DNA from 2 places in the Bacillus sp. KH172YL63 genome. Region 2 is predicted to be linked to the other one. Evidence: a T-box and tRNA genes for the amino acid it is inferred to sense, from the RefSeq annotation. Region 2 holds a T-box; the other holds one or more tRNA genes.
The links. A T-box is a leader RNA that pairs with one kind of tRNA and senses whether it is charged. The one in region 2 lies ahead of KH172YL63_RS08660 (tryptophan--tRNA ligase), so its partner is inferred to be a tRNA-Trp.
Positions count from the first base shown of each region.

Region 1: it has a tRNA-Trp gene. The T-box ahead of KH172YL63_RS08660 (tryptophan--tRNA ligase) is inferred to sense a tRNA for this amino acid. The anticodon was not compared.

Region 1 covers NZ_AP022842.1:973,117-989,034, forward strand. The annotation lists gene KH172YL63_RS04800 (ABC transporter permease) at 1-731, shown strand, start outside; gene KH172YL63_RS04805 (two pore domain potassium channel family protein) at 792-1,196, shown strand; gene bcp (thioredoxin-dependent thiol peroxidase) at 1,270-1,734, shown strand; gene KH172YL63_RS04815 (D-2-hydroxyacid dehydrogenase) at 1,962-2,912, shown strand; gene KH172YL63_RS04820 (cob(I)yrinic acid a,c-diamide adenosyltransferase) at 2,914-3,462, shown strand; gene perR (peroxide-responsive transcriptional repressor PerR) at 3,556-3,996, shown strand; gene KH172YL63_RS04830 (YgzB family protein) at 4,080-4,430, opposite strand; gene KH172YL63_RS04835 (nucleotidyltransferase-like protein) at 4,585-5,451, shown strand; rRNA gene KH172YL63_RS04840 (16S ribosomal RNA) at 5,713-7,261, shown strand; rRNA gene KH172YL63_RS04845 (23S ribosomal RNA) at 7,455-10,389, shown strand; rRNA gene rrf (5S ribosomal RNA) at 10,556-10,672, shown strand; tRNA gene KH172YL63_RS04855 (tRNA-Asn) at 10,680-10,754, shown strand; tRNA gene KH172YL63_RS04860 (tRNA-Ser) at 10,761-10,852, shown strand; tRNA gene KH172YL63_RS04865 (tRNA-Glu) at 10,877-10,951, shown strand; tRNA gene KH172YL63_RS04870 (tRNA-Val) at 10,975-11,050, shown strand; tRNA gene KH172YL63_RS04875 (tRNA-Met) at 11,060-11,133, shown strand; tRNA gene KH172YL63_RS04880 (tRNA-Asp) at 11,213-11,289, shown strand; tRNA gene KH172YL63_RS04885 (tRNA-Phe) at 11,332-11,407, shown strand; tRNA gene KH172YL63_RS04890 (tRNA-Thr) at 11,423-11,498, shown strand; tRNA gene KH172YL63_RS04895 (tRNA-Tyr) at 11,516-11,599, shown strand; tRNA gene KH172YL63_RS04900 (tRNA-Trp) at 11,610-11,683, shown strand; tRNA gene KH172YL63_RS04905 (tRNA-His) at 11,695-11,770, shown strand; tRNA gene KH172YL63_RS04910 (tRNA-Gln) at 11,810-11,881, shown strand; tRNA gene KH172YL63_RS04915 (tRNA-Gly) at 11,886-11,960, shown strand; tRNA gene KH172YL63_RS04920 (tRNA-Cys) at 11,968-12,041, shown strand; tRNA gene KH172YL63_RS04925 (tRNA-Leu) at 12,050-12,133, shown strand; tRNA gene KH172YL63_RS04930 (tRNA-Gly) at 12,138-12,211, shown strand; gene KH172YL63_RS04935 (carbohydrate ABC transporter permease) at 12,721-13,662, shown strand; gene KH172YL63_RS04940 (carbohydrate ABC transporter permease) at 13,662-14,489, shown strand; gene KH172YL63_RS04945 (ABC transporter substrate-binding protein) at 14,570-15,847, shown strand.
Region 2 covers NZ_AP022842.1:1,730,463-1,746,380, reverse strand. The annotation lists gene KH172YL63_RS08665 (zinc-dependent alcohol dehydrogenase) at 1-460, shown strand, start outside; gene KH172YL63_RS08660 (tryptophan--tRNA ligase) at 502-1,494, opposite strand; T-box leader at 1,551-1,796, opposite strand; gene KH172YL63_RS08655 (metal-dependent hydrolase) at 1,862-2,488, opposite strand; gene KH172YL63_RS08650 (NUDIX hydrolase) at 2,583-3,209, opposite strand; gene KH172YL63_RS08645 (HAD family hydrolase) at 3,224-3,883, opposite strand; gene KH172YL63_RS08640 (hypothetical protein) at 4,170-4,349, opposite strand; gene KH172YL63_RS08635 (transposase) at 5,305-5,985, shown strand; gene cls (cardiolipin synthase) at 6,346-7,560, opposite strand; gene KH172YL63_RS08625 (VanZ family protein) at 7,963-8,520, opposite strand; gene KH172YL63_RS08620 (GNAT family N-acetyltransferase) at 8,815-9,360, opposite strand; gene KH172YL63_RS08615 (SCO family protein) at 9,491-10,087, opposite strand; gene KH172YL63_RS08610 (acetate and sugar kinases/Hsc70/actin family protein) at 10,171-10,992, opposite strand; gene KH172YL63_RS08605 (hypothetical protein) at 10,992-11,285, opposite strand; gene KH172YL63_RS08600 (Ger(x)C family spore germination protein) at 11,374-12,543, opposite strand; gene KH172YL63_RS08595 (spore germination protein) at 12,545-13,999, opposite strand; gene KH172YL63_RS08590 (endospore germination permease) at 14,012-15,094, opposite strand; gene KH172YL63_RS08585 (AAA family ATPase) at 15,360-15,918, opposite strand, start outside.

The DNA.
Region 1 (15,918 bases), 760 kb from region 2:
TACAGTATAGAGCCGATCTAATCGTCGAGATCCTGTCAGACCTTCTCTTTCAGGCAGTGAACCTCATATTCATCCTCGTCGTATTCGGCCACACCCAGCTGTTGAGCGGCTGGACGAGGGATGAAATCATATTCATATACGGATTCTTCCTCGTGCCGTTTGCATTATTCAGTTCGTTCTTCAACATATGGGATTTCAACGATCGTTACGTGGTAAAAGGGGAATTCGACCGGATCCTGACAAGGCCGATCCACAGCTTGTTCCAGGTGATCTTAGAGCGGATGGAGTTGGAATCGCTTTTCGGCGTGATCACCGGAATGGCCGTCATGTTTTATGCAGGGGGCAGGCTTGATATCACATTCGATTGGTACGAACCGATCCTGTTCATCATCTTCGTGTTCGGCGGTGCGCTTGTTTATGCGGGAATCTTCATTTCCCTCGCAAGCATCGCCTTCTGGTCGGATGCGAAAACGTCCATCATGCCGATGATGTACAATATCGGGAATTACGGAAGATACCCGGTTGATATTTACAACACTGTCATCAGGTTTGTTCTCACCTGGATCCTTCCATTTGCCTTCGTCGGTGTGTACCCATCTGCATTTTTCCTTGAAAAGGCTGAATGGTACCATTATTCGTTTTTAACCCCATTCGTAGGCATCGGGTTTTTCATCTTTTCGATTGTGCTGTGGAATGAAGGTGTTAAAAGGTACCGGGGTGCAGGTAATTAGAATGATTCCATAAAGATGCGCGTACATATACTATGACAAGCAGAAAAAGAGGGTATGCGCATGCTTTATATCATTGTGTTCTTCATTTTGTTTTGCATGGTCATGAGCCTTCGGGCATTATTCTATCCTTCAAGGTGGAAAGAACATCACGTTTCACTGCATCACTTTTTATTTCTGGGGATGAGTTACATCACGATTATGATCGGATTTGGTCTCCTGTTCACGCTCCTTGAACTGGAGGGGATCCCGATACTCGTTGAAGGAGGGACCCCTGTGACAGGGGATTTCCTCGATCATTTTTTCACGACGATGTATTTTAGCGGAATCACCCTTTTCTCGGTAGGTTACGGGGATGTGACGCCTGTCGGGATCGGAAGGGGGATCGCCCTCATCGAATCGTGGCTCGGTTATACAATCCCTGCAGCCTTCGTTGTGAAATCGTTCCTCAACTATGAAAACAAGTAGCGTATGGTTTGAGTTTTTCCCTTCTATTGGGTAGTCTAAAATCAGAGCGAATTTTCCAATGGAGGGATGAACCATGACAGTAGGTCAAAAAGCACCACAATTCGAACTGCTTGCAAGCAATGGAGAAAAAGTAAAGCTATCAGATTATCAAGGGAAAAACGTCGTCCTTTATTTCTACCCGAAGGACATGACGCCCGGCTGTACGACACAGGCATGTGATTTCAGGGATCAGCATGAGAACTTCGAAGATCTTGATGCGGTCATCCTTGGGGTGAGCCCGGATCCGATTGAAAGACATGAAAAATTCAGAGACAAGCACGGCCTCCCTTTTTTACTGCTTGTGGACGAAGATCACCAAGTGGCAGAGAAGTACGGCGTGTGGAAGCTGAAGAAAAACTTCGGGAAAGAATATATGGGAATCGAACGTTCGACTTTCATCATCGATAAAGAAGGCAACCTTGTGAAAGAATGGAGAAAGGTAAGAGTGAAGGGACACGTGGAAGAAGCACTGGAGTATATCCAGGAGAACCTTTCATAAGCCTATTTTCAAGCCTAATTTGAAACCGGTGAGGCTTTTGTCCATTCACAAGATGGATAAGGACATATAGTAAGAGTAGGGCAACCTCCTCAAATAAGTCAGTCTCATCCGTATAACAGGATCGACCAGGTCGGTCCTCTTTTTTATGGAGCAAACCGTTTTCCAACTAGGGGCCAGGCTGCTGTCTATGGTAAAATAAGGAGCAATAACAGATGGAGGAGATCCTCATGAAAATACTCTTTACATTTCAACCGAGGGAAGAGCAAATTCAGGACTTAAAGAGCGGCTTTCCGGGCATGGAGTTCCTCTTCTTCCGTCGCATCACTGAAGCAGGAAGCGAACTGCCGGGTGCAGAGGTAATTGTGACGATGGGGGAAGATTTAACCGGTGACATCATTGATAAATGTGTAAGCTGTAAATGGATCATGGTCACCTCGGCAGGACTGGAGAAGATGCCGTTCGAAGCCATCCGTAAAAAGGGCATACTTGTGACCAATGCGAGGGGCATTCATAAAATTCCGATGGCGGAATTCACTTTCGGGTTAATTCTTCAGCATGCAAAACAATTACAGTCTGTGTGGGAACAGGAAAAGGAAGGACTGTGGAGCAGAAGGCTCGCAACCTCTGAAATTCACGGAAAGAACCTCCTCATCTTGGGTGCCGGAGCAATCGGAGGTGAAATTGCCCGGTTGGCAAAAGCCTTTCACATGAACGTAAGCGGAGTGAATTCTTCGGGCACGGACAGGGACCATTTTGACAGTATGTTCACACTCGATACCTTCAGCGGCGTCCTTCCCGATGCCGATTATATCGTATCTGTTTTACCGAGCACGGATGAAACGAAGTGCCTCCTCACTGTTGACCACTTTGACCGCATGAAGGACAGGGTAGTGTTTATCAATATCGGCCGTGGAGATCTGTTAGAAGATTCCGTCCTCCTCGAAGTGCTTCAAAGGAAGTTGATCGGACATTTCTATCTGGATGTATTCAATCATGAACCGCTTCCGAAAGAGCATCCGTTCTGGAAGGCGGAGGGGATCACCGTGACGCCTCATCTGTCCAGCATCACAGGCAACTACATGCCAAGGGCGCTGGATATATTTAAAAAGAATTTACGTACATACAGTGAGAATGGGGAAAACTTTACTAACGTGATTGATCTGGAAAGGGGTTATTAAGATGAAAATTTATACAAAAACCGGGGATAAGGGTACAACGTCATTGGTATATGGAACGCGTGTGTCTAAAAAAGATCAGCGCGTGGAAGCCTACGGAACATGTGATGAAGCGAATTCAATGATCGGGTTGGGTCTAAGTTATATCAAATCCGAATACTTTGAAGGAAAAGAAGCATTCGAAGCTTTCTTCCATAAAGTACAAACCATCCTTTTTCACGTCGGAGCAGAACTTGCCACACCACAGGGAAAAGAAGTGAAGTGGAAGCTCGAAGAATCTCATATCAAGGAATTGGAAGAACAGATTGATTTCCTGGACGGAGCGCTGCAGCCGCTCAGTAATTTCATCCTTCCCGGGGGACATCCATCAGGAGCTGCTCTTCATACGGCCAGAACGATCGTGAGAAGAGCTGAAAGAGAAGCGGTCGGAATCGATGAAGAGATCAATCCATTGGTCATGGCCTACCTGAACCGCCTTTCCGATTATTTATTTGTTGCGGGGCGCTACATCAATCTGCAGCTGGGGGAACAGGAAAAGAACTTACATGAGTGATCCGGGAGAAAGATTGACAAAAGGGACTGTTGGTTAGTACACTATTTATAAAGATTATAAACTAATAATTCTTATGAAAAGAGGTGCATGACGATGTCTGAAGAAGGACAATTAAAAGAAGCGATTTCGACATTAAAGGAAACGGGAGTCCGTATCACTCCTCAACGTCATGCGATTTTAGAGTTTCTCATTGATTCAATGGCCCATCCAACTGCCGATGACATATATAAAGCACTTGAAGGGAAATTCCCTAATATGAGTGTAGCGACTGTTTATAATAACTTGCGTGTTTTCCGGGAAGTAGGATTGGTTAAAGAGCTGACTTACGGTGATGCCTCCAGCCGCTTTGACTTTGTGACGACTGATCACTATCATGTCATCTGTGACGGCTGCGGGAAAATGGTCGACTTTCATTATCCGGGTCTTGACGAAGTGGAGCAGCTTGCATCACATGTCACTGGATTCAAAGTGAGCAACCATCGCATGGAGATCTACGGAACCTGTGCTGAATGTTCAGCAAAAGAAACACACTAGTTGAGAATGGTTCTGTCATCAGAACCATTTTTTTTGTTCAAATGAGAAAAGACCTTCCGCGGAAGGTCTTTTCTCATTTAAACTTATCGTTTCTTTTTATTATAGTCCTCATCAAATTCTTCACCTTCAAGATCCGGATCAAGTGTGAGGGGTTCATTGCAATACATGCACATATCTACACGCCCAAGAACTTTCGTCACTTTCCCGCAATTCGGGCAGGTCACCTGAACCGCCTTCGTGGAAAGCATCCCGATCCAGAAATAGACGACTGTGCTCCCGATGATTCCGAGAAAACCGAGCATCATAAAAATGGTCATGACCCATGGGTGGCTTTTGAAGTAAATACCTATGTACATAATGATGAATCCGATGAACACTAAGCTTAAGGCAAACGTACGGATTTTATTGATTTTACTCGAATAGTTCTTAGCCATTTGTTTGTCCCTCCTAAAAAAATACTATACCATATTTACTGAAGGAAGAGGGATAGGAAACCATTTTGTCGAAAAATGACTATAATAGGAGAAGGAAATACCCTGTGAGTGTCGAAATAGTTACCAACCAATGAGTGATGTGGAGGAGTATGAAATGGAAGATATATTACGACCGATATACCAAGAGCGTACAAGTCACCCGAATACTTTAGGAGCGCTTTTAATAGAACAAAGCAAGAAATCAAGTCCCTTGACCGATACATTTGACATCGTCCTGTTCCTTGTCGTAAAGGAATCCGACGAACCGGTTTTCATCAAACATTATTCTTATAAAGAACAAAAGGCAGCGTTACATATCGTAACAGAAGCGAAACTGAATGAGTGGATTTTACTCGGGTCGAACCGTAAAGTGATCGACTGGCTGTTAAACGGGAAAGTACTGTTCGACCGAAATGAATATATTCATCATCTTAAAACCGAGCTGCGGGATTTCCCTTTCTATGGAAGGAAGATAAAGATGGGTATGGAATTTGCCAAGCTTATCCGCCGGTACATGGACGGAAAAGAATTCTTCGAAAGCAGGCATTATCTGGATGCCTATAATCATATCGTCCATTCCCTGCATCATCTGGCGAGGCTTGCAGTGATTGAAAATGGCTTCCATCCAGAAGTGACCGTCTGGAACCAAGTCAAACAAATAGAGCCTGAGATTTATAAACTATATGAAGAACTGGTGACGAGTGATGAAGAAATCGATAAAAGACTAGAACTGCTGTTCCTGGCAAGTGAGTTCCTCATTCATTCAAGAACAAAGGTTTCAGCGGAGCATCTATTGAATATCCTGGACCAGAAAGAACATTGGACATTCCAGGATCTGCTCAATCATTCAGAGGCGAAGCATTACTCGGTTGACCTCAGCATGCTCATTGAATATTTAACTGATAAAGGCTTTGTTGAAATCGTGGATGTAGAAACGAAAGGGCAGGGCATCTACCACCGCTACTACCGGGTGGCAAAATAATTATAGTAAAATATTAAATTACCGTTGACTTCACTATCAAACCTTGATATATTATTATTTGTCGCTGCTGAACGACAGCAAAGAGCGGTCAGTGGCGACTTAAAAAAACACTTAAAAAGTTGTTGACAATATTACAACGGCTTGATAAGATAATAAAGTCGCTTCAACGAAGCGCTTTCACATTGAACCTTGAAAACTGAACAAAACAAGACAATACGTCAACGTTAATTCTAGATTTATTTTAAAGAGCTATTCAAACTTTTATCGGAGAGTTTGATCCTGGCTCAGGACGAACGCTGGCGGCGTGCCTAATACATGCAAGTCGAGCGGATTGATGGGAGCTTGCTCCCTGATATCAGCGGCGGACGGGTGAGTAACACGTGGGTAACCTGCCTGTAAGATCGGGATAACTCCGGGAAACCGGGGCTAATACCGGATAATTCATTCCCTCGCATGAGGGAATGTTGAAAGGTGGCTTTTAGCTACCACTTACAGATGGACCCGCGGCGCATTAGCTAGTTGGTGAGGTAACGGCTCACCAAGGCGACGATGCGTAGCCGACCTGAGAGGGTGATCGGCCACACTGGGACTGAGACACGGCCCAGACTCCTACGGGAGGCAGCAGTAGGGAATCTTCCGCAATGGACGAAAGTCTGACGGAGCAACGCCGCGTGAGTGATGAAGGTTTTCGGATCGTAAAGCTCTGTTGTTAGGGAAGAACAAGTGCCGTTCGAATAGGGCGGCACCTTGACGGTACCTAACCAGAAAGCCACGGCTAACTACGTGCCAGCAGCCGCGGTAATACGTAGGTGGCAAGCGTTGTCCGGAATTATTGGGCGTAAAGCGCGCGCAGGTGGTTCCTTAAGTCTGATGTGAAAGCCCACGGCTCAACCGTGGAGGGTCATTGGAAACTGGGGAACTTGAGTGCAGAAGAGGAAAGTGGAATTCCAAGTGTAGCGGTGAAATGCGTAGATATTTGGAGGAACACCAGTGGCGAAGGCGACTTTCTGGTCTGTAACTGACACTGAGGCGCGAAAGCGTGGGGAGCAAACAGGATTAGATACCCTGGTAGTCCACGCCGTAAACGATGAGTGCTAAGTGTTAGGGGTTTCCGCCCCTTAGTGCTGCAGCTAACGCATTAAGCACTCCGCCTGGGGAGTACGGTCGCAAGACTGAAACTCAAAGGAATTGACGGGGGCCCGCACAAGCGGTGGAGCATGTGGTTTAATTCGAAGCAACGCGAAGAACCTTACCAGGTCTTGACATCCTCTGACAACCCTAGAGATAGGGCTTTCCCCTTCGGGGGACAGAGTGACAGGTGGTGCATGGTTGTCGTCAGCTCGTGTCGTGAGATGTTGGGTTAAGTCCCGCAACGAGCGCAACCCTTGATCTTAGTTGCCAGCATTCAGTTGGGCACTCTAGGATGACTGCCGGTGACAAACCGGAGGAAGGTGGGGATGACGTCAAATCATCATGCCCCTTATGACCTGGGCTACACGTGCTACAATGGACGGTACAAAGGGCTGCAAGACCGCGAGGTTTAGCCAATCCCATAAAACCGTTCTCAGTTCGGATTGCAGGCTGCAACTCGCCTGCATGAAGCTGGAATCGCTAGTAATCGCGGATCAGCATGCCGCGGTGAATACGTTCCCGGGCCTTGTACACACCGCCCGTCACACCACGAGAGTTTGTAACACCCGAAGTCGGTGAGGTAACCTTTTGGAGCCAGCCGCCTAAGGTGGGACAGATGATTGGGGTGAAGTCGTAACAAGGTAGCCGTATCGGAAGGTGCGGCTGGATCACCTCCCTTCTAAGGAAGATTTAACTAAAACGTTTGACAGTCGAAGTTTTGTTCAGTTTTGATGGTTTAATGATCATCAAAACTTTTTGTCTCTTCTGAGACAGAAATTTGTTCTTTGAAAACTAGATAAAGATAAATTGATAGTCAAGAAATTACCAAGTATCGCCATTTTAGGTTTTAAACCTTATGTAACAACCAATTCGGTTAAGTTATGAAGGGCGCACGGTGGATGCCTTGGCACTAGGAGCCGACGAAGGACGGGACTAACACCGATATGCTTTGGGGAGCTGTAAGTGAGCTTTGATCCAGAGATTTCCGAATGGGGGAACCCATTGTTCGTAATGGAACAATATCCATATTTGAATACATAGAGTATGGAAGGCAGACCCAGGGAACTGAAACATCTAAGTACCTGGAGGAAGAGAAAGCAATTGCGATTCCCTGAGTAGCGGCGAGCGAAACGGGATGTAGCCCAAACCAAGAGGCTTGCCTCTTGGGGTTGTAGGACACTCTATACGGAGTTACAAAGGAATGAAGTAGACGAAGAAGTCTGGAAAGGCTCGTCAAAGAAGGTAACAACCCTGTAGTTGAAACTTCATTCTCTCTTGAGTGGATCCTGAGTACGGCGGAACACGTGAAATTCCGTCGGAATCTGGGAGGACCATCTCCCAAGGCTAAATACTACCTAGTGACCGATAGTGAACCAGTACCGTGAGGGAAAGGTGAAAAGCACCCCGGAAGGGGGAGTGAAATAGAACCTGAAACCGTGTGCCTACAAGTAGTCAGAGCCCGTTAACGGGTGATGGCGTGCCTTTTGTAGAATGAACCGGCGAGTTACGATCCCATGCAAGGTTAAGTTGATAAGACGGAGCCGCAGCGAAAGCGAGTCTGAATAGGGCGATTTGAGTATGTGGTCGTAGACCCGAAACCAGGTGATCTACCCATGTCCAGGATGAAGTTCAGGTAACACTGAATGGAGGTCCGAACCCACGCACGTTGAAAAGTGCGGGGATGAGGTGTGGGTAGCGGAGAAATTCCAATCGAACTTGGAGATAGCTGGTTCTCTCCGAAATAGCTTTAGGGCTAGCCTCATGTGTAAGAGTCTTGGAGGTAGAGCACTGTTTGGACTAGGGGCCCTCATCGGGTTACCGAATTCAGACAAACTCCGAATGCCAAAGACTTATCCATGGGAGTCAGACTGCGAGTGATAAGATCCGTAGTCGAAAGGGAAACAGCCCAGACCACCAGCTAAGGTCCCAAAGTATACGTTAAGTGGAAAAGGATGTGGAGTTGCTTAGACAACCAGGATGTTGGCTTAGAAGCAGCCACCATTTAAAGAGTGCGTAATAGCTCACTGGTCGAGTGACTCTGCGCCGAAAATGTACCGGGGCTAAACGTATCACCGAAGCTGTGGATTGACACCTTTAGGTGTCAGTGGTAGGAGAGCGTTCTAAGGACTGCGAAGCTAGACCGTAAGGACTGGTGGAGTGCTTAGAAGTGAGAATGCCGGTATGAGTAGCGAAAGATGGGTGAGAATCCCATCCACCGAATGCCTAAGGTTTCCTGAGGAAGGCTCGTCCGCTCAGGGTTAGTCAGGACCTAAGTCGAGGCCGATAGGCGTAGACGATGGACAACAGGTTGATATTCCTGTACCACCTCTTTTCCGTTTGAGCAATGGGGGACGCAGGAGGATAAGGTAAGCGCACTGCTGGATATGTGCGTCTAAGCAGTTAGGCTGATGATGAGGCAAATCCCGTCATCGTGAAGGCTGAGCTGTGATAGCGAGCGAATTATAGTAGCGAAGTTCCTGATTCCACACTGCCAAGAAAAGCCTCTAGCGAGGGAAAAGGTGCCTGTACCGCAAACCGACACAGGTAGGCGAGGAGAGAATCCTAAGGTGAGCGAGAGAACTCTCGTTAAGGAACTCGGCAAAATGACCCCGTAACTTCGGGAGAAGGGGTGCTCTGGTAGGGTGCAAGCCCGAGAGAGCCGCAGTGAATAGGCCCAGGCGACTGTTTAGCAAAAACACAGGTCTCTGCGAAGCCGTAAGGCGAAGTATAGGGGCTGACGCCTGCCCGGTGCTGGAAGGTTAAGAGGAGTGCTTAGCGCAAGCGAAGGTGCGAATCGAAGCCCCAGTAAACGGCGGCCGTAACTATAACGGTCCTAAGGTAGCGAAATTCCTTGTCGGGTAAGTTCCGACCCGCACGAAAGGCGTAACGATCTGGGCACTGTCTCAACGAGAGACTCGGTGAAATTATAGTACCTGTGAAGATGCAGGTTACCCGCGACAGGACGGAAAGACCCCGTGGAGCTTTACTGTAGCCTGATATTGAATTTTGGTACAGCTTGTACAGGATAGGTAGGAGCCTTGGAAACCGGAGCGCCAGCTTCGGTGGAGGCATCGGTGGGATACTACCCTGGCTGTATTGAAATTCTAACCCGCGCCCCTTATCGGGGTGGGAGACAGTGTCAGGTGGGCAGTTTGACTGGGGCGGTCGCCTCCTAAAGAGTAACGGAGGCGCCCAAAGGTTCCCTCAGAATGGTTGGAAATCATTCGCAGAGTGTAAAGGCACAAGGGAGCTTGACTGCGAGACCTACAAGTCGAGCAGGGACGAAAGTCGGGCTTAGTGATCCGGTGGTTCCGCATGGAAGGGCCATCGCTCAACGGATAAAAGCTACCCCGGGGATAACAGGCTTATCTCCCCCAAGAGTCCACATCGACGGGGAGGTTTGGCACCTCGATGTCGGCTCATCGCATCCTGGGGCTGTAGTCGGTCCCAAGGGTTGGGCTGTTCGCCCATTAAAGCGGTACGCGAGCTGGGTTCAGAACGTCGTGAGACAGTTCGGTCCCTATCCGTCGTGGGCGCAGGAAATTTGAGAGGAGCTGTCCTTAGTACGAGAGGACCGGGATGGACGCACCGCTGGTGTACCAGTTGTCTTGCCAAAGGCATCGCTGGGTAGCTATGTGCGGAAGGGATAAGTGCTGAAAGCATCTAAGCATGAAGCCCCCTCGAGATGAGATTTCCCATCACGTAAGTGAGTAAGATCCCTAGAAGATGACTAGGTAGATAGGTCAGAGATGGAAGCATGGCGACATGTGGAGTTGACTGATACTAATCGATCGAGGACTTAACCACAAAGAGTCATATTTATATGAACAATCGGCTGATATTCGGCTTTCTTGACATCAATTCTTTATCTAGTTTTCAGGGAATAAATTTTATGCGAAAGTATAAAAAAACCTTGAAAAATATCATATAAACGATATAATAGTACTTGTCCTCAAAAAAGGACATACAATAGTCTGGTGACTATGGCGAAGAGGTCACACCCGTTCCCATGCCGAACACGGAAGTTAAGCTCTTCAGCGCCGATGGTAGTTGGGGGATCTCCCCCTGTGAGAGTAGGACGTCGCCAGGCATATCGTTCCGCAGTAGCTCAGTGGTAGAGCTATCGGCTGTTAACCGATCGGTCGCAAGTTCGAATCTTGCCTGCGGAGCCATTTTATGGAGAGCTGTCCGAGTGGCCGAAGGAGCACGATTGGAAATCGTGTAGACGGTTAACGCTGTCTCAAGGGTTCAAATCCCTTGCTCTCCGCCATAACATTTCCATAAAGATAAATATGGCCCATTGGTCAAGCGGTTAAGACACCGCCCTTTCACGGCGGTAACACGGGTTCGAATCCCGTATGGGTCACCATTTTTATAAATGATATACATACTGGAGGATTAGCTCAGCTGGGAGAGCATCTGCCTTACAAGCAGAGGGTCGGCGGTTCGATCCCGTCATCCTCCACCATTTTATCGACGCGGGGTGGAGCAGTTCGGTAGCTCGTCGGGCTCATAACCCGAAGGTCGCAGGTTCAAATCCTGTCCCCGCAATACCATTTTTGATTCAGTAGGAGATTTTCCTTGATGAGTCACCTATGGATAGTTATTTTTGCTGGCGCAAAAAAACTCTGGTCCGGTAGTTCAGTTGGTTAGAATGCCTGCCTGTCACGCAGGAGGTCGCGGGTTCGAGTCCCGTCCGGACCGCCATTTTCTTTTAAAGCATAATGGCTGATTTGATTTAAATATTATGGCTCAGTAGCTCAGTTGGTAGAGCAATGGACTGAAAATCCATGTGTCGGCGGTTCGATTCCGTCCTGAGCCACCATTTGTTTCACTGGATGCCGGTGTAGCTCAACTGGTAGAGCAACTGACTTGTAATCAGTAGGTTGGGGGTTCAAGTCCTCTTGCCGGCACCATCCGAGTGATCTCATATGGAGGGGTAGCGAAGTGGCTAAACGCGGCGGACTGTAAATCCGCTCCTTCGGGTTCGGCAGTTCGAATCTGCCCCCCTCCACCATTTTTTTTATAGGGGTATAGTTTAAAGGTAGAACGAAGGTCTCCAAAACCTTTGGTGTGGGTTCGATTCCTACTACCCCTGCCAATTTTATTATGGCGATTGTGGCGAAGTGGTTAACGCACCTGATTGTGGTTCAGGCATTCGTGGGTTCGATTCCCATCAGTCGCCCCATTAAAGTCACATTTTCAATTCAGTGACATATACTAACAGTGGGCTATAGCCAAGCGGTAAGGCATCGCACTTTGACTGCGACATGCGTTGGTTCGAATCCAGCTAGCCCAGTAGTGCGGAAGTAGTTCAGTGGTAGAACACCACCTTGCCAAGGTGGGGGTCGCGGGTTCGAATCCCGTCTTCCGCTCCAATCATATGGCGGCATAGCCAAGTGGTAAGGCATGGGTCTGCAAAACCCTGATCACCGGTTCAAATCCGGTTGCCGCCTCCATATGTAATGCCGGTGTGGCGGAATTGGCAGACGCGCACGACTCAAAATCGTGTTCCTCTGGAGTGCCGGTTCGATCCCGGCCACCGGTACCACATCGCGGGTGTAGTTTAGTGGTAAAACCTCAGCCTTCCAAGCTGATGATGAGGGTTCGATTCCCTTCACCCGCTCCAACTTACATACGACAGGCTTTCTCATTATGAGGAAGCTTTTTTTGTTGTTTATTAAATAGATAGCGGTGGGGATTTAGAGCGGGATCGAGCGTGTTAGCTTTAAAATGGCGCTCATTTATCTTCAATACTGGGATTATATGTTCAAAGTGACTGTGTATATATTTCATCTCTGGCTTATACCTTCAAAATACCCGTCTTGAGAGTTAATCCGGAGCACATATTTTCAAAACACTTCAACTTATTTTCAAATCTGTGATTTTATTTTCAAAAATGCCCCCCTTATTTTCAATTCCACGATTTTATTTTCAAAAGTGCTGCCCAACGCTTCACACCCCACTCGTGCCACCATGAGTTGCTTAATCAAGCATCTTATTTACCCCCATCACCACAACCTAAAACCTATCTAGTCAAAATAGTGCACCTTCTTCGTCAATTGAGTCTCCCTTAATGAGAAAGCGCTGCCATTATAATGTAAGAAAGCGATTACATATTTAGGGGTGGTGATACGGGTGGAAACGAAGATTCAGACTGGAGCAGTAAGCACAGATGCTCAATTAAAGGCTGTGACGAAGAAGAAGTTTAAGTATAAGGGCTTGCTGACGTATGCTGCCTTTGTAGGACCGGCACTTTTGTTTTTCTTAGTGATACAGATCTTGCCTTTCTTGATGGGGGTCTATTATTCTTTTACTTCATGGAATGGTGTCAGCTCGGTTGTCGAGTGGGTTGGATTTGATAACTACAAGAAGATATTCACGGACGATAAGACTTTCTTTAATTCATTTATGTTCACGACGAAGTTTATGTTTGCAGCTGTGATCATCAGTAACTTGATCGGATTTGGGTTTGCGCTGCTTCTGAATGCAGCGTTGAAGACGCGGAACATTCTGCGTACGGTGTTTTTCATTCCAAACGTTATTGGCGGATTGCTGCTTGGGTTCATCTGGCAGTTCATCTTCGTTAAAGGGTTCGCGTCTCTTGGCAATATGACGGATATCGGATTCTTTAAAATGCCGTGGCTGGGTGATGAAACGACGGCTTTCTGGGGGATTGTCATCGTATTTGCATGGCAGATCTCAGGTTACATGATGGTCATCTATGTGGCAGCTCTGCAAGGGGTGGATAATTCACTGTTAGAAGCAGCGAAGATGGATGGTGCATCCAATTGGACGCTTTTGACCAAGATCATCATCCCATTGATTCTGCCGGCATTTACGATTTGTTTCTTCCTGACGATTTCAATGGCCTTTAAAATATTCGATCTGAATATTTCCCTGACAGGCGGAGGGCCTTTCAATTCTACACAATCTGTTGCGATCAATATTTATCAGGAAGCATTCCAGAATAACCGCTATGGTCTTGGAACAGCAAAATCAATTCTGTTCTTTGTGGTAGTGGCCGTGTTTACGACGATTCAGGTCATGATAACGAAGAAGAAAGAGGTTGAGGCATAATGGGCAATCGCTATACGAAGACAACATTTGTATTAGAGATCATCGGGATTGTGATCGGGCTCATTTTCCTTATCCCTTTCTACTTCGTATTGATCAACTCTGTGAAGCCTTTCGCTGCCATCTTGATCGATGCGGCGGCCTGGCCGAAGGAATTTGTGTTTTCTAACTATGCGAAGGTGTGGGAAGTCATCAATTTCCCCCGTGCCTTCTGGAACTCCCTTGTCATCACGGTGTTCAGTAACATTGGCCTGGTGATCATCAGTTCGATGGCAGCCTGGAAAATGGTCCGTACACCAGGGAAATTCAGCAAGATCCTGTTTGTAGTATTTGTTTCTGCAATGGTCATCCCGTTCCAGACGGTGATGATTCCACTGATGAAGGTCGGAGGGACGCTTGGACTTACGAACAGCATTCCCGGATTGATTATCATGTACTTCGGTTTCGGGGTACCGCTGTCCTTGTTCTTGTATCACGGATTTGTGAAAACAGTTCCGATTGAAATTGAAGAATCAGCAATGATCGATGGATGCAGTCAGTTTGGTGTGTTTTGGAGAATCGTGTTCCCGTTATTGAAACCGATTACGGTGACAGTCATCATTCTGAATACACTGTGGATCTGGAATGACTACCTGCTGCCACTTCTTGTGTTACAGGATGCGGAACTGCGTACGATCCCGCTTGCAGCAAGTTCATTCTTTGCACAGTATACGAAACAGTGGGATATGGGTCTTGCGGCGCTGGTGCTCGGCATTACGCCAATCATCATATTCTTCCTATTCTTACAGAAGCATATCATCAAAGGAATTGCTTCAGGTTCCATCAAGTAGATAGTAAATTTCTGTCACGATGCTATCATTGAAACAGAAATTTATATAAAATATTTTATATCAGGGAGGTCAAACCATTTATGAAACGTATTTTGTTACTTTGTATGTCTTTAGTATTGGTGTTTGGAATCATTGCAGGTTGTTCATCTAAAGATAAGTCAAACAGTTCTGGTGGAGAGTCAGGATCAGGTGATGATGTTGTCACACTTAATTTCTTCCAATTCAAGGTAGAGATTGCTGATCAATTGCAAGAAATGATCAACGAATTCGAAGCTGAACATCCGAATATCAAGGTCAAGCTTGAAACAGTTGGTGGAGGTGCCGATTACGGTGCAGCACTGAAAGCGAAATTCGCTTCTGGGGAAGAGCCTGATATTTTCAACAATGGTGGTTTCAAAGAGCTAGAGCTTTGGAAAGAGAAGCTTGCTGATCTTTCAGGTGAGCCTTGGGTTGAGCATGTTCTTCCTATCGGTAAAGTTCCGATGACAGATGAAGACGGTAAGCTGTATGGTATGCCTGTCAACCTTGAAGGATATGGATTTGTTTACAACAAAGATTTATTCGAAAAAGCAGGAATCACTGAGGCTCCTGCAACGATTGATGAGTTAAAAGATGCTGCGAAGAAACTTGAAGCAAAGAAAATCACTCCGTTCTCAGCTGGTTACGGTGAGTGGTGGGTAATCGGTCAGCATTTACTGAACATTCCTTTTGCTCAACAGGAAGATCCTGAAGCGTTCATCGCCGGTCTATATGATGGATCTGAGAAAATCGTCGGTAATGAAAAGTTTAAGCAGTTCAAAGAAGTTCTGGACACAGAGCTTAAATATGCAAACGATAATCCTTTAACAACGGATTACAACACGCAAGTCACGCTATTCGCTTCTGGTGAAACAGCGATGCTTCAACAAGGTAACTGGACTGAGAACATGATCACTGAAATCAATCCTGAGATCAACATGGGCTTCCTTCCAATCCCTGTAAGCAATGACGACAGTGCAGACCGCCTGCCGGTCGGTGTACCGAATAACTGGGTACTGAACAAGAACTCTGAGCACCTTGAAGAAGCGAAAACATTCTTAAACTGGATGGTATCTTCTGAAACAGGCAAGCGCTACATCACGGAAGAATTCGCGTTCATCCCGGCATTTGATAATATCGAGCCGAACGGTCTTGGTGACCTTGGAGAGTCAATCCTTGAGTACTCTAAAGCGGAGAAAACGATTCCTTGGACTTGGTTCAGATGGCCGGATGGAGCAAACAAAGAGTTTGCTGCGACAATCCAGGAGTATGCCGCTGGAAAAATCGATTACGACACTGTACTTGAGCGATTCCAACAAACTTGGGATAACTTGAAGTAAACAGAATAATGGAAAGCATGTCTATTAAAGGCATGCTTTCTATTTTATAAGTTTAGTAGGAATATTTAGAA
Region 2 (15,918 bases):
CATCTATAATTTCAAAAACTATGAAGATATCGGCTCCCTTTTACATGAAGATACAAAGGGCGGTGCTGATGTTGTGATTGATTGTGTAGGGATGGATGGAACCGTCCAGCCAAATGAAACATTCGGTTCTGAGTTCGATAATCAGTTCGGGACAATCAGCCCGATTAAAACCGCTTCACAAGCCGTCCGTAAATTTGGGACTGTTCAGTTGACCGGCGTGTATGCAACGGAAGCCAACCGCTTCCCATTGGGAGATTTCTTCAGCCGAAATGTTTCTTTGAAAATGGGACAGGCACCTGTCATCCACCTGATGCCCAAACTATATGATATGATCGAGAACAATGAATTTGATCCTACAGACATCATCACCCATGTCCTGCCGCTGGAAGATGCCGCAAAAGGATATGATATTTTTGATAAGAAAGCGGATGGAAATATCAAAGTCATTCTTAAACCATAAATAAAGAGCCGCATCTTTCCCCGGATGCGGCTCTTTCCTGATCACATGCCAATTCTTTCTCTGATTTCCTTCATGAATGGAGTGATCTTTTCCCTCGCCCGTTCCGCTCCTCTTTGTAAAATCCGGTCGATTTCGTGCGGATTGGCCATCAATTCGTTATATCTGGACCTTGGTTTCTCTAAGTAGGAATCCATCACTTGAAACAGCTCTGATTTGGCTTCACCCCATCCGATTCCTGAATGATACTTTTCCTTCATGACAGCCGCTTGTTCAGGAGTTGAAAATTCTTTATATAAGGAAAAAATGATCGATGTGTCAGGATCTTTCGGTTCTTCAGGCAATGAAGAATCTGTTTTGATTTTATTGATTAATTTCTTCAGCTTTTTCGGTTCCTCAAATAGAGGTATCGTATTATTATAGCTTTTGCTCATTTTCCGGCCGTCCAATCCTGGTATGACAGCCGTATCTTCTTCTATGACATACTCTGGCAGAGTGAATGTTTCCCCGTAGACTTTATTGAAATTCTCAGCGATGTCCCGTGCAATTTCCACGTGCTGGACCTGATCTTTTCCCACCGGGACCAATTCTGTTTGAAAGAGGAGGATGTCTGCGGCCATCAGGATCGGATACGTGAACACCCCCATATTCACTCCATGATCGGACTCCCGGCCGGCAACGGCATTTTCTTCCACGATCGATTTGTAGGCATGGGCACGGTTCAATAATCCTTTCGGAGCAAAACATGCAAGTATCCAGCTTAACTCGAAGATTTCCGGAATATCCGATTGCCTGTAAAAGATCGACCTTTCTGGATCCAGGCCGAGTGCCAACCATGCAGCTGCCACACCGTAGGAAAGATCCTTCATTTCATCCCGGTCATGTATCTTTGTAAGACCGTGATAATCGGCTACGAAATAAGCTGTTTCATAGGTCTCGTAATCTGCAAGCTTCATGGCGGGTTTGATGGCGCCGATGTAATTTCCCAGGTGAATGCGTCCGGTTGGCTTGATGCCGGTCAGTACTTGTTTTTTCATAGCGATTCCCCTCTCTTTATGTTTTCAGGAACACAAAAAGGGCTCCCCGTCCTTATAAAAAGGACGAGAAACCCGTGGTGCCACCTTCATTCGTTTGCAATTTCGCAAACGCACTTGTCATGTACTGGAGTTCAACTCCGATACACTTGCCCTTTTATCGGTGGGCCGGATCCGCCAAAGCCTACTTATGTTCGGCATGGATGCTCAGAAGTCCATTCACCGGGTTTCCTACACTGATTCCCACCTGCCATCAGCTCTCTTCAGTATTCCGACCGGTTACTTCTCTTCATCATTGCATATCCATATACAACTGTTTCCATTATTTTAATGTATGGGAAAATAATGGTCAATAGGCAATTGCTTATTTTTACAGTTCTTTCGTAGACAACGGAAGGAAAAGCTTGATGCCCCTTTTATTGAAGGGAAGGAATTTCATATCCCCTATCAAATGACTTGCGTACCCTGTCACACACGCCTCAAATACACCGTCTATCATGAGGGAAGCCTCTAAGTAATGGGCCACAATTCCGTAATAAAGGATACCAAGGATCGAGTGGGTATAGCTTCTGTGAGAAACGAAGGAAGCGATGAAGATGAATAGTCCGATCAACCATAACCAGGTTTCATCCAACTGCCATCCGCAGGCGGTCACTCCAATACCTGTGATTGTCAGCATCCTTCTTTGTGTAATGAATGCTGAAAGGATCATCATGCCGGCACCATATCCAATGCCGAGCCATCGTTCCCTTCCAAAGCCCTCAAGATAGCTGTACACCATCATAAGAAACCCGATGATCTGCGCCACTGCCTTTATCATGGAGGAAGAGAAAGTCAGTTTGTTGCTGAGTTTCCCATCAATATCCATATCTGGCATAAGGGCAGAGATCCCTCCGATCGTGACGAGTGTCGCTGTGATGCCGGGATCTGAACCGAATGAATTGGCCACGGTAAATCCTGTTGCTGCTCCGATTGCCATATGTGCTGTGCCGTTCAATTGAGTCCCCCTATTTCCACCGATTGGTATGTACTAAATGAATATCATACCCTTTTTCACTCCTCTATGACCATGGGCAGGAAGAATCACTTTCTTAAAGAAACTGGGAAATGCGTTTATGTACTTCTAACAAATAGGATTTTTCATGGGGTACGAAATGGTGAAACCCTACTTTTCGTCCGAGGAATTTCTTTTCCCCTTCCCCGTTTATTTCAAAGCCTTCCACGAAGATTTCCTCTATCACTTCAAGGAGCAGGTCCTTAAAATCTTTTAATGTAGACCGAAAGATGCCTGATACTTCTTCCAATTGGAGATGAAATTCACCATAATCGACAGGTTTTGAATAAAGGAACAGATGGGTGATTTCCCTGTCGATCATGCCTGGTTGATGAAGTTCCCCCTTCAGCTTGCCAAGTGGCTGCAGAAGATGAAAGGGAATGTCTAGACCCAACTCTTCATGAAGCTCCCTGACACCGTCTTCAATCGTTTCTGAAGCCAGCAGGTGTCCTGCCGCTGTGATATCAAGCAGGCCAGGATAATCCTTTTTGCCCTTACTTCTCAATTGGAAATAAATATAGGTTTCTTTTGCCGCCTCATCGAAATGGGTAATCCAGCAGTGGAAGGTTTCATGCCAATATCCTTTGCGATGGACTTCTGCCCTGCTTGCTGCACCCCGCTCATTTCCGTTTTCATCAAATATTTTTAACTTCTCGTCTTCCATCGCTAACCCTCCTGTCATTCCTTGACTTTCTCCAAGAACTTTTTGACCTCAATCAAATCATCCACAACAATATCGGCTTCAGCTAATTCATGTGCCTGGGAGAAATCAAATGCGCATCCGACGGAAAGAAACTGATTCGCGTGTGCCGCCATAAAATCTGAAAGTCTATCACCAATCACCATTCCATAAGACAGTTGATGTTCCTCCTTGATACTCCGGATCAATTCACCTTTATCCCCCGATTGAATACTCTGGATGCTGTAATAATCTGATATCCATCTGCCCAGCCTGTAATGCTCTACGATTGCCTTTAAGTACTTGGGCTGTCCATTACTGGCAATATAAATTGGGTATCCTCTTTGTGATAAGTATTCAAACAGGTCAGCAGCGTGTGGATACAGCGAACCGTTTCCTCTGTATATATTTTCAATCAATCGTTCGTGAAAAATTTCGTTCATCGTCTTCCTCACATCCACCGGGTGATGGGGAAGCAGTGTGCCCCAGACGACGGGAAGGGGCACACCCATTATCTCTTTATATTCATCCAATGGCGCCGCCCCCTTCCACATCCCTTGGTCTCGCAGATACTGAAAGGCATCTTGTAATGCGTTTTCAAGAATCCGGTTCGTTTGAAAAATTGTTCCATCCATGTCAAATATCATTGCTGCTTTCATGCGTACTCTCCTTTAATCCCAGTCATTCAATTCTACTTTGAACGATCTGTTCTTACATATTAAATGACTTGTCCTATCCATTTCCTTATCATATCAAATTCCGCCGCTTTGCAGAACGGGAAGGGGCTTTTTATCAACCAGAACCGCCTGGAATGATGCCGATCACCCTTTGTGAAGACAGGGTGATAATGATATGTATCCTGACGAAAACAAAAATAAGACACACGAGGCTTCTCCCCGGTGCCTTTAGCATTTTCCATTCTCTTGGTACCTTGTCTGTTCTTCATTATGAGGCGTTCGGCAGATAAAAAAAGACGGTCAGCATCATGCCGATCAATGAGAAGATAACAATACTGAGCGCCACAGATTTTCTGGATTTTGAAACATGCCTCATTTTTAAAATGTTCAAAAATGTCATGACCAGCAGTGAAAAGATAAACAAAGCAATAAACAGGAGCTCGCTCATGAACAATCCCTTTCTTTAAGAGAGGTGGTTACATCTTCAATATATGAGAACACTTTACCATATTTTCATTTTCAATCAAAATGTTTTCCTCCCCTATAAACATTTCTATTAAAAAGGGTGTTTTCGTAAACATTGTGGCTTTTTGACAAGCGAGATGCGGTTGATTGCAGCGAGAGATGCTCGCTTTCCGCGGGGATGGCGGTGAGCCTCCTCGGACTTCGTCCTGCGGGGTCTCACCCACTGGCTTTGCGTAACTTCCAAAAAAAGTAATTATATATCAAGTAAGCGCTGTAGTTCTTTATTCTTTTGGCACGTTGATAGATAGACAAACACAAAAAAAGCTCCTATTGTAGATATGTTGAGCGTTTGTTCCCAAAAACAAACTATCTACAAAGGAGCACCAAATTAACCTCATTATGATAACTCAAAAATCAGTCATTAGTCAATGTTTATCGTTATTACCTACCGAGGGTTTGGCTTGTCCACTTTTAAATTACAATAATAAAAAGCTTTCGATTGAACAGTTAGTCAAAATTTTTGTTACGGCTCAATTGGATAAATGGGGATCGTATCCTGAATTTGACACCCAAATGCAAGCGAACCAGGACTTTATGAATGACATTGGAATCGAGAGTATAAGTAGTTCTCAACTAAGTAGAAGGATAAACGAATTAGATACCACTATTCTACAAACTCTTTTTTTCAAAGTTCTCAATAACCTAAAGCCCTATATGCACTCATTTTCAGGCCTTCCGAATATCGGAAAACTTCATATTGTTGATGCGACCCATATTAAGCTACCGCCTGTATTGTCTGAATGGGCCTATGTCACCAAGGGTTGGAACGTTGTCAAAATGCACACCCGTCTGGTGGTGGCCTCACCGGATGTATATTATCCCGATAAAATTGTCCCTTCAACGGGAAAGCTTCAGATCATGAAGGGGGAGAATTCTTAATCGAATCAAGCGATGCCACCTATGTGATGGATCGTGGATATATGGATAAAATCAGGATGAATCAATGGATTAAAAACAACATTAAATTCGTGATTCGATTAAAGAATGATATTCGCATACAAGTCGAGGAAGAGCGTGAAATCCCTGAAGGGAGTCGGGATCAAATCTTAAGAGATGCCAAAGTAATATTAGGTGTAGAAAAGAAAATGGAGCCGGTACGATTAGTGGAATATCAGGATGAGAATGGAAAAGTGTATAAAGTAGCTACGACAAGATGGGACTTAACGCCAAGTGAGATCGCAGACATCTATAAAAACCGTTGGATCATTGAAATATTTTTTAAGTGGATCAAACAATCTCTAAGATTTGTGAATGTTTGGAGTACCAAACCGAAAGGCATCTGGAACCAAATGTTTATCGCAATGATTACCTATATTCTTACTTTGATGGTGAAGTTGAAGACGAAATCTCAAAAAAGTATGTTGTCTATCCTTAGACATATTCAGATTTACCTCCATCGGACATGGGGGGACCTCCAAGCTGCCTTGGACTACACACCAAAAAGAACTTCGAGAGGCAGGCAGAAGATCCCCGACAAACCTCCAAAAGAAGTAGATTTTGGATCCGTCGCTCTCATCGTCAAGCAAAGAAAGAAACAGGTTAAAAGGATGATAAAATAATATTACAAAAAATGGGAACAAACAATAATCTTATATAGAGTTTCTCTTTTTTGTTCCCACAGGTAAAACAAACTGTAATATTTTTACTTAAATTGAAATTGATTTACACTTATGCAAAGCCAGTGGGTCTCACCTGTCCATCAGTTCCCGCAGGAGTCGAGCATCTGCAGCGAGAATCAACCATCGAAGATAAAAACCAAAAATCAATTTAACTAACTGCTTATTCATCTTCTGAATAGTAGTGATAAATTTAATTCAGGTTCATTGCCCTTGATTCGATGATTTATTAAGCAGTCTCAAATTACTGAAGATGCTCACATTAACGTCTAATAATAGCAACCATCTATACGAAAAGAGCCATTAAAAATAATAAGAAAGCCACCCTGGTGTACTTTTCAAGACCCATTGCCATATTGGTAATTGATCAAATGATTCCATCGTAAGCTTCGCACTGTCTTCCATATCTTCGTTTATCAACGCTTCCAGCTTGAGGGCCACTTCAGCATCCTGGATGATTGCATTGCTTTCATCATTCAAGTGAAAACTTCTCGAATCCCAATTAGCCGTCCCCACGTCCGCCCACTGATGATCGATGATGATTACTTTTCCATGAAAGAAGCCTTTTTGATATAAATAGAAGTTAACGCCGCTAGTTAATAATTCTTCTTCAATGGCGTAACTCGGAGGTTTTGTAAACCATGCATCTGTATCATCGGGTACGAGTACATTTACTTTCACCCCCCTTTCCACTGCATCCTTCAATGCAGAAACAAGGTTTTCATCGGGGATGAAATAAGGGGTCGTGATGGTCACGCTCTCTTCTGCCCGATTGATCCATCCGACTGTTTTATCAACCAGCCCCTCCCCTGATGAAAAGAGGAACTTCACCGGGCTGCCTGACTCTTTGAAAGGTGATTCAGGCGGCAATGGATAAGGGATGTGCCCGCCACCGTCTTCTTTCCAGTCCATCGCGAACTGCCTGGATATTTCATAAACTGCGCTTCCGTTCAAGCGGAGATGGTAGTCTCTCCAATAGCCCAGATTCGGGTCTTTGCCCAAATACTCCTCCCCCATATTGAAGCCCCCTATGTAGCCGATCTGCTGATCGATGGAGATGAGCCGGCGGTGGTTACGATGATGCAGGGAATAGGAGATGTTTTGAATCCTTGCAGGCCTGCTTTTTAACACATACACACCGCCCTCTCTCAGTTTCTTTACTGTACTCTCCCGAATATCCGATCCCAGAAAATCCACCGATAATCTGACATCGACTCCCCTCTGGGCTTTTTCAATCAGCAGATCAAATAACTCGTTTGCAATTGAATCATCCCTGATGATGAAAAAGTGGATCCAAATATGTTCCTCTGCAGCCTTACAATCTTCGAATAATGCTTCATAGAAGCTTTCTCCGGTTTTGAAGATGCTGATGTCGGCGTTACGGGTCGCCGTTTCTCTGATGGGATGGGATTCACCAAATTGCTTCACCCCGTTTTTCACATCCACGTGCATGATCACGATGAATATCCCCAACAGACAGACAGTCAGCAGGATGCCTATTAACCCTTTTTTCACCACCAGAACCCACCACCTTCGTATGTAGTGTTATTCTTTGGTTTCCGGGCCCGGGTTATTCCTTTACTGGGGAATATGGATTTTTTTAACAGGCTGTTTTCGTCAACATTGTGGCTTTTAAACAAGCGAGGTGCGGTTGATTGTAGCGAGAGATGCTCATATTAGCGTTAAATAATAGCAACAATCTATGCGAAAAGAGCCTTTTAATACTAGCTAAAGGCCGTAACAATAAGATTCACCAAGAAAAAAATCCGAACAGGTACATCAGCCCCGTTCGGATTTTTTCGTGCCATAGCTCATTCGTATTGAGATGGTTCCAACCGTTGTGGAGAGGCGCTGCACGAAAATCAGCAGCTGGAAACCAAACCACATTTTTAATAGGAGATCTTAGAGTTGTACCGTCTACTATTGCCGTCTTTTGTTGATGACAATCACTGAATAAATGTATTTAACAATCACGAAGAGAGATCCTCCGATAAATGCACCCAGCGTATTCATGATCCAGTCATCTATATCTGTCGCCCTTCCCAGCGGCAGGTAGTATTGGGCAAATTCTATCCCGCAGGAAAACATCGCCCCTAAAAAAGTGACCATGACGACAAGCTGCCTGGAATGCCGTAACCACCAGGATAGAAAAAAGGTAAACGGGATAAACAATAAAATGTTTGCCGACAAATTCCTGATCGGGACATCCAGGTGATTTCGATAAACCAGGTTCAATTTCAGGTTTGAAAAGGGATCGAAATTCACTGACCCGTCGGCGACATTTCCGGAAGTTACGGGTATTAATGTGATCAAACAAATCGCACCCGCCGAAATAAATGTAAATATGATAGGGAGCAGGTTCATCCATCTTCCCTTTCCCCTTCTTTTCTTCCAAAAGGAAACCGCAAAGATAAGGGAGATTGTCACCAACAAGAGAATCGGGATGACCCAGCTAAAAGCGCTCCATAATTCTTTCATAACTGCTAATCCTACTTTCATTTTTTGCTGCATGATTGTACATGTTCGGGAAAACGATGAAGTATGACGCCGTTCCTCTGAACATTGTCAAGTCGTTCAGGGCAGCTTCCCCACCCGTTACGCTTTCTTTTTGAATCTGAATAGTAGTACACCAACCATGATGGCAAAGCATACGGAGAAAATTGTTCCCCTCCATATTTCACCCTCAGAATATGAATTGACGACCCAAATCAGTATAAATAGGGTGATACTAATATCAATGATCAACAACCCTTTGTTTTTTCGAATGAATCCTCACCTGCTGCTTTCCATCTGTTCTGTTTCTTTTAGTTTATCATATTCCTTCTTTACTGCTCCATCGGGTCTGAACCTGGCCATGCAGCATTCCCCTGCATAGCGGCCGTTTCGTACGATGGAGCCATGTTTGAAGCCTTCAACTTCAAAGCCTAATCGCTCATAAAGCGCTTTTGCCCTCTGATTGGCGTCAATGACCGTCAATTCGATTCTTTCAAGCATCAACCAGTTATCTGCCAGATCGATTGCATGATGAATCAGCGCTGTACCGATGCCCCGGTTATGATACTGTTCATCTATGAAAAGGAAAAGTGTGCCGGTATGTGCACGCCGGCCAAGACCTTGAGTCAGCCCACACAGACCAACGACGACACCGTCTATCTCTGCAACAAAATCATGCTGATTTGGTGCCGGGCTCTTCAACCTGCTTTCAAACTTCTCAACCCTCAAGCTTGGCAACGCAATGATATTGGGCAATACAGTTTTTTGACGCATGATTTCCACGATTCTTCCTGCATCACTTACTTCAATCGGCCGGATATTCATAATAAACGCTCCTTCATCCATTTTTATCATTATAATCCTTATCAACCTTATTTTGGAATGAAAAATAAGGGATTTGTTCACAGAAAAAAAGAATCACCCATTAAATCAGTGATTCTCCTTGTATCCTCAATTATTCAGAGCCTTCTTTAATCAGGATTTTCATATCCTCAACCATTTCATCGTAAGGGACATCGCTGTTTCCACTGTACGTTTTGACGACCGTTCCTTCCTGATTGACAAGGTAGAAACTTGTTCCGTGGATCATTTGATCAGAATTCGGGTCATCTGCCACGATAGAACGGAAAGAATGTTCAGCGAGATCTTTCACTTCATTAAACTCATAACCTGTGAGCAAATCCCATTTGCTTGTGTCTGCTTCAAAGCCTGATATATATTCCTTCAACACTTCCGGTGTATCTTTTTCTGGATCAACACTGAACGAAACGATTCTGTAATCCTCCACACCTTCTTCTTTCAGCTTGGCTTGTAGCTTTGCTAAATTAAACGTCATTGGGGGGCATACGGTTTCACAGCTGGTGAATACAAAATCAGCGATCCATACTTGACCATTTAAGTCTTTTAAACTGACTTTCTCGTTGTTTTGATTCGTATAGGAAAAATCCTTCACGTCATAATCTGTTTCTGCTTGGAAGTCACTGTTGCTGCAACCTGCAAGGAGAATCCCGATGATGGTCATCACCACAATGAATGATTTGGTTTTTAACATCTTTATCTCCTCCGAATATATGTATCTATACCATTCTATGTTAGTAAAGTGTAGAGAAAAAAACAATTCCCCCCTAAGAAGATTCATTGTCTATTTTGTGAATGTGCTCCTTCCAATCCAATCTGATAGGCTCCCAAAGCACCTGCAAAGGATCCCCTCATGGGAAAGTGTGGGGTATATGCCAGCATCGATTGAAATTGGGAGAGGTCTTCCCTTAATGACGGGATGTATTCTACCGCTCCCCCAACGAAGACGAAGTCCTTTATCTGAAAGGTTTTCGCTGCCTGTGAGGCAAGGAGGATAATGGTTTCTCCAATCATATTCGACAGTGCCCTCAGTTTGTCTGCATGAGATGAATTCATGCTCATTTTACCAAAGTTGGCTGCCGTCAACTGAGGGTCCACTGGTGAATCCCCCTTAGTATAAACATCCTTCACAAGTAGGTCCACATTTCCCCTCACTCCTTTATCCGACAGGGCGACGAGGTCATGAAAGTCAGTGATTCCCGTCAGCATTGAACCAAGCCCTAAGAAAGTCCCACCTCCCATGCCACTTCCAAACAATCTTTCAGGGCCATTTTCGTCTACTGCGATAAAAGACGTGCCTGTGCCGATATTTATGAGCAAATAGTGATACGCATCATTCTTTTCCGCTGCCATCAGCTGAACCGTCCCTTTGTGCACTGCGTCAAATTCATTCACGACTGCAACGTCCTGAGAGAGACTTCTCCATTGATCAGCCCGGCCTCCTGTGACGAAAAACCTGTGCTGTGGCGCGAGGATCCTGATCCAGTTCTCCAATTCATGTTGGTGATCGCCACGGAATGTCTTATAATGAAGTTTTCCCCTTTCTTCGTAAACGATTTTGGTCAATGTTCCGCCTGCATCGATCCCGAGGACACCCATTATTCCCGTTCCTTCATTTTCCGTTTAGAAAATAAGTAATGAAGAATGTATCCATGAATAACCATGATAGTAACAAAAGCAAGGAAATAATAGAATACCCCCATTACGCCATCCGTCATATCCTCAGTCAACAACCACCAGACGGATGCAAAGAGCAGGAACAGGAATTGAAGAAGAACCCCTTCCAGAAACGGCTTTTTATATGTATTAAAATCCAACAGCCGCTTCCAGCTCCAGCCGATTGCCACCACGGCCGAAACGAATAATATCAATATATAAATACTAATTTTCATGCAGACCTCCCCCTCCTGTTTACTACCTTCTATGTTATTCAAATTCTTTGGAAATTGAAAGGAAAATGCGATATTCCTTTCACATCCATCACCTATCCTCTTTCTTATAACGATACGCATTGAAATGTTTAATATCTACCTTGACCATTGTTTGATTTAAAGAGGATTCTGTCAGGTAAAATTTATTTTCCTTTTTTTCCAACTCTCGAAATGCCTGGGGATGCTTCCTGAACCATGTTTCCCCAACATCCAATAAATCCATTTCCTTCGTCAGACCGTTTTGATAGACGGAAGTGATTTCTTTTTCTATTGCCTGTTGTAAAGCCTTCTTCATTTCACCGTATGGGATATCAGCAATTTTCTCCAGCATTTCCGCCTCTACATCCACTTCTAACGAAAACGCCGAGAACTCCGTTTTGGATTTAAGATATTTCACCTTCATTTTATTTACCGATAGATCAAACGTAGACATTAACTCCCCGTCTTGATAGAGGGGAAAGTAGATTGCACTGTTTTTATTCCGCAGCCAATATACCATCATCGCATCTTTGGCAGGAAGATCCCCTTTTAACTCTTCCCCTTGAAACACACTGTACCCATCAAGATAGAGAGAAGTGATCTTTTCTGACGCCTGCCATGCGTCATGATCTAATTTGACTGTCGGCAGGAATGCACTACCCATCGGTTCATAATATTCCCGCAGGAAATGCATCAAGTTTGTCGGCTCAATGTCATTTTTAATCTTTTCTAATTTCTCACTCGTCAGCAAGACAGTATAGACAGGGGGATAATCAAAAAGCCCCTTCGCGCTTAACACTTCTTCCATATCTTCATCGGTTACAAGGATTTCAAGACTGGGTCTTAAAGAATAATTTCTACCGACATCCTCCAAAACTTCTTTGAATTTATACGTCAATATGTTTTTGGAAATGACAATCGTTTTGGTGTGACCAAAAAAAAGCGGGGGCCGGGATAATCTGAACAGTTTGCTGATTGCCAGATTCATGGTCTTCCCTTTTGCCTTGCCGATTAAGGTTGGAATCGGCTCCTGAGATTTGCTTCCTTCCTGCTTTGCCACGTTTGCAAAGTTCAACCCTTGTAGATATACCGTATACTCATCGTTCTCATCATCATAATCCAATCCGATTGTTACAATATAGGCCAAATCTTGAATGTTCTTGGATCCCGTACAACCTGCACAAACGAAAATGACCAGAAAGAATGCGACCAGCTTCCCATTTTTTGTATATTTGTTCATCCTATGGCCTTCCTTTCCGCGTTTCGTCTTCAGGAGCTGTCGAAGACGTCCGATTCTTATACAGTTGAATCGGTAGTCTGAAAAAAGACCTGAGCGTATCATACCAGCTGAGCGGGGCGACGGTCCCCAGATACGGGGCACCAAATGACGATAGGGTAGATAAATAAATAACAGATAAAATGAACATCATCACCACACCGAATAAACCAAAGAAGGTGCTGACAAGCAGGACAAGGAACCTCAAAATCGTCGTACCGTGCTTCAACGATTGATTGACGAGAGTAAACGAAGAAACATAGGTGATGGCCCCAATTACAAGCATCGTCGGGGATGTCAATCCCGCACGGATCGCCGCATCACCGACGATTAAGCCACCCAAGACGGAGACTGTTTGACCAATTGCCCTGGGAAGCCTGACACCTGCTTCATTGAAGAACTCAAACAGGAACAGGATGATGAACATTTCGACCGGTGCGGATAATGGAAGACCGAATCTAGACATGGAAATCGTGGCGACGAGAAGATAAGGAATCTGTTCGATATTAAAAGCAGAGAAAGCGACCCATAAGCCGGGAAGGAATGCAGAGATGGTAATGCCCACCATCCGGATGAGCCTTTCCATTGACACATATACATAATTGATGCTCGCATCCTCTGGTGATTTCGTCTGCAACAGTAAGCTGACCGGTGCGATGGAAACAGTCGGGAATCCATCCACAATCAAGGCAAACCTTCCCTGGTTTATGGAATCGACGATAAAATCCGGTCTTCCCGTATAATCAAAACTTGTAAAGATTGAGTATGGATTGTCATCGAGCAGGGACTCAAGCTGTTGGTTACCGGTTATGACATCAATATCGACCTTAGACAGCCTGGCGTATAACTCTTCCAACACCTTTTTATCGATGACATCCTCCAGATAAACGATAGCTATTTCTGTATGGGAACGTGTGCCTACACAATACTTTTCCACACAAAGGGAAGGAGTCGCTAATCTTCTTCTGATCAATGAAATATTGGTATTCAGATCTTCAACGAATCCATCTTTCGGTCCCCGGATGGACGTTTCAAGGGCCGACTCTTCCGGGAGTCGTTTCGGGACATCCCCTGCATGGATGGAGAGGATTCTTTCACCGATAAAGAAAAGCACACACCCTGAAAATAGCGAGTTTTGGACATCTTCCATCGATTGACCGGAAAGATCGATCGCCTGAAAAACACTCTTCATTTTATTGACAAAGTGCTCATGATCTGTGTCCTCTAACTTCGAGAGGATATATTGATCTAAATAATGAGAATCCACCAAAGAATAAAAATAAACGAGAGTCATCTTTTGTTCAGCAAAAAAATGAGGCTTGATCATTAAATCATGACTTGAAATAAACAGGTCCCTTATTTCATCAAGTATGTTCGTTCCTTGTTCAGCCCGATTCTCTTCTTTCATTTTTTTCTTCATCGCGTACACCCTTTACTTTAGAAATCGGATCATGATGGCAGAAATGATGGTTTGTACAATAAAAAGGATTACGGTAAGCGGAAAAAACACTTTAAATAGGAAGTGGTAAAATTCATATGTATCCACATTGATTTGTACAAGACAGAAAAACACAATAAATAATGGAACGAGGATTTTTAAGGATTGACGGTAATCATACCTCCTATTATTCACGAGGAGGGTCGCTAATAAAAACATAAACAGACTGATTCTGATTAGTGCTCCGCTTAACCATTGGTATAGGGCAAAGAAATCAAGATGGGTGATGAATTCTCCTATTGATAGTATCCTCCACTGTTCGTAGGCTGGGTATCGGAGAAAAACAGACTCCTCCGGCCCGAATTCCATGATTGAGGCAGATAGAGGACCAAGCATCAACCCAGCGAAAATCAAGCCGAGGACGATGATGTGATGCAGCTTTATTTTCCCTTCGCTATACGGTTGGATCAGGACAATCAGGTATATTTCGAGAAGTCCACTTAATACATAGATACTTCCTTTCATCGCCGGGGCATACCCATCACTGAATATCGGAAACAATAGGCTGGGGTCTTTCAAGTTCGTGTTGGTGAGCGCAATAAAAATACCAAAGATCATGACCAAAGGTAAAAGAATGCCGCTTGCGATCGCCATATGCTTGATACCAGCCCATGTAATCAAAAAGCAAATGAAGAAAATTCCTCCCGTGACGATGAAGGGAGGAACATCTGTTAAAAAATAGGCGCTCAGCCATAGTATTAAATCAACGAAGGTAATGTATGCACTTGAAAATAAAAATAAACAGACAGGGATAGAGAATAGAAGAACTGCCCATCTAGGCCACTTCCTCTGAAGGAGATGAAAGAACCCCTCAGAGGACGAATGTTTAACAATATAGTATATCAATAACGACATAGCGATCAGAATCGGATAAGCAATCAATATGCTCACCCATCCGTCCCTTCCCGCTGCCCGAAGGATGCTCGGTATCAGCATGACGTGATTTAACAAACCTGTTGAAAGAATCAACAATAATAACAATTGCCTTGGAATTAAGATAGGTCGGATACTCTTCATAAGAACTCTCCACTTTTTAACGTATTACTCTAATTATTTCCATGTTCAATTTAATCTATCCCCTGCATATTCTCATTCCAAAAACAGGTCAAATCCTGACTGTGATTGAGTCCATTTCATCAACTTACAACAGACAGGAGCTTCACCCCTGATCAGTGTATGGGATAGGATCCAACAACCTCTAATTTCATATCAAAAAACCGAACGAATTCGAATCCACTGAATGATTTCGAATTCGTTCGGTTTGTGATTACGACACATGTTTTTAAGCCATGAATTGAAACTCAGTCGAACTGCCCCGTTGTGAAGAGATAACTTCTAGACGGACATCTATTCTTTCTTTCAGCTCCGGCACGTGGGAAATCAACCCTACCAGCCGGCCGCTGCTCTGTATATCCATCAATGCCTCGATTGCGTGATCAAGCGATTCCGGATCTAGTGTTCCGAACCCTTCATCGATGAACATCGTTTCAAGCGAGACTCCTCCGGCATACTGTTGGACAACATCAGCAAGCCCAAGCGCCAATGCGAGTGAAGCCTTGAAGCTCTCCCCGCCTGACAGCGTCTTGACATGCCTTTCCTGTCCAGTATATTGATCAAAGACAAGAAGTTCCAATCCGCTTTGCACGTTCCCTTTACTTCTGTCTGTTTTGCGGATGAGCTGATATCGTCCAGAAGTCATCTTAATCAATCTCTCATTTGCGACTCTGAGAATATCTTCAAGGAAAGAGGCAAGTACGTATCGCTCGAATGTAATCCGATTGGCATTTTGCCCCCGGGCGACTTCTGCAAGATGGCCGACCATTCGATAGTTGTTTTCAAGG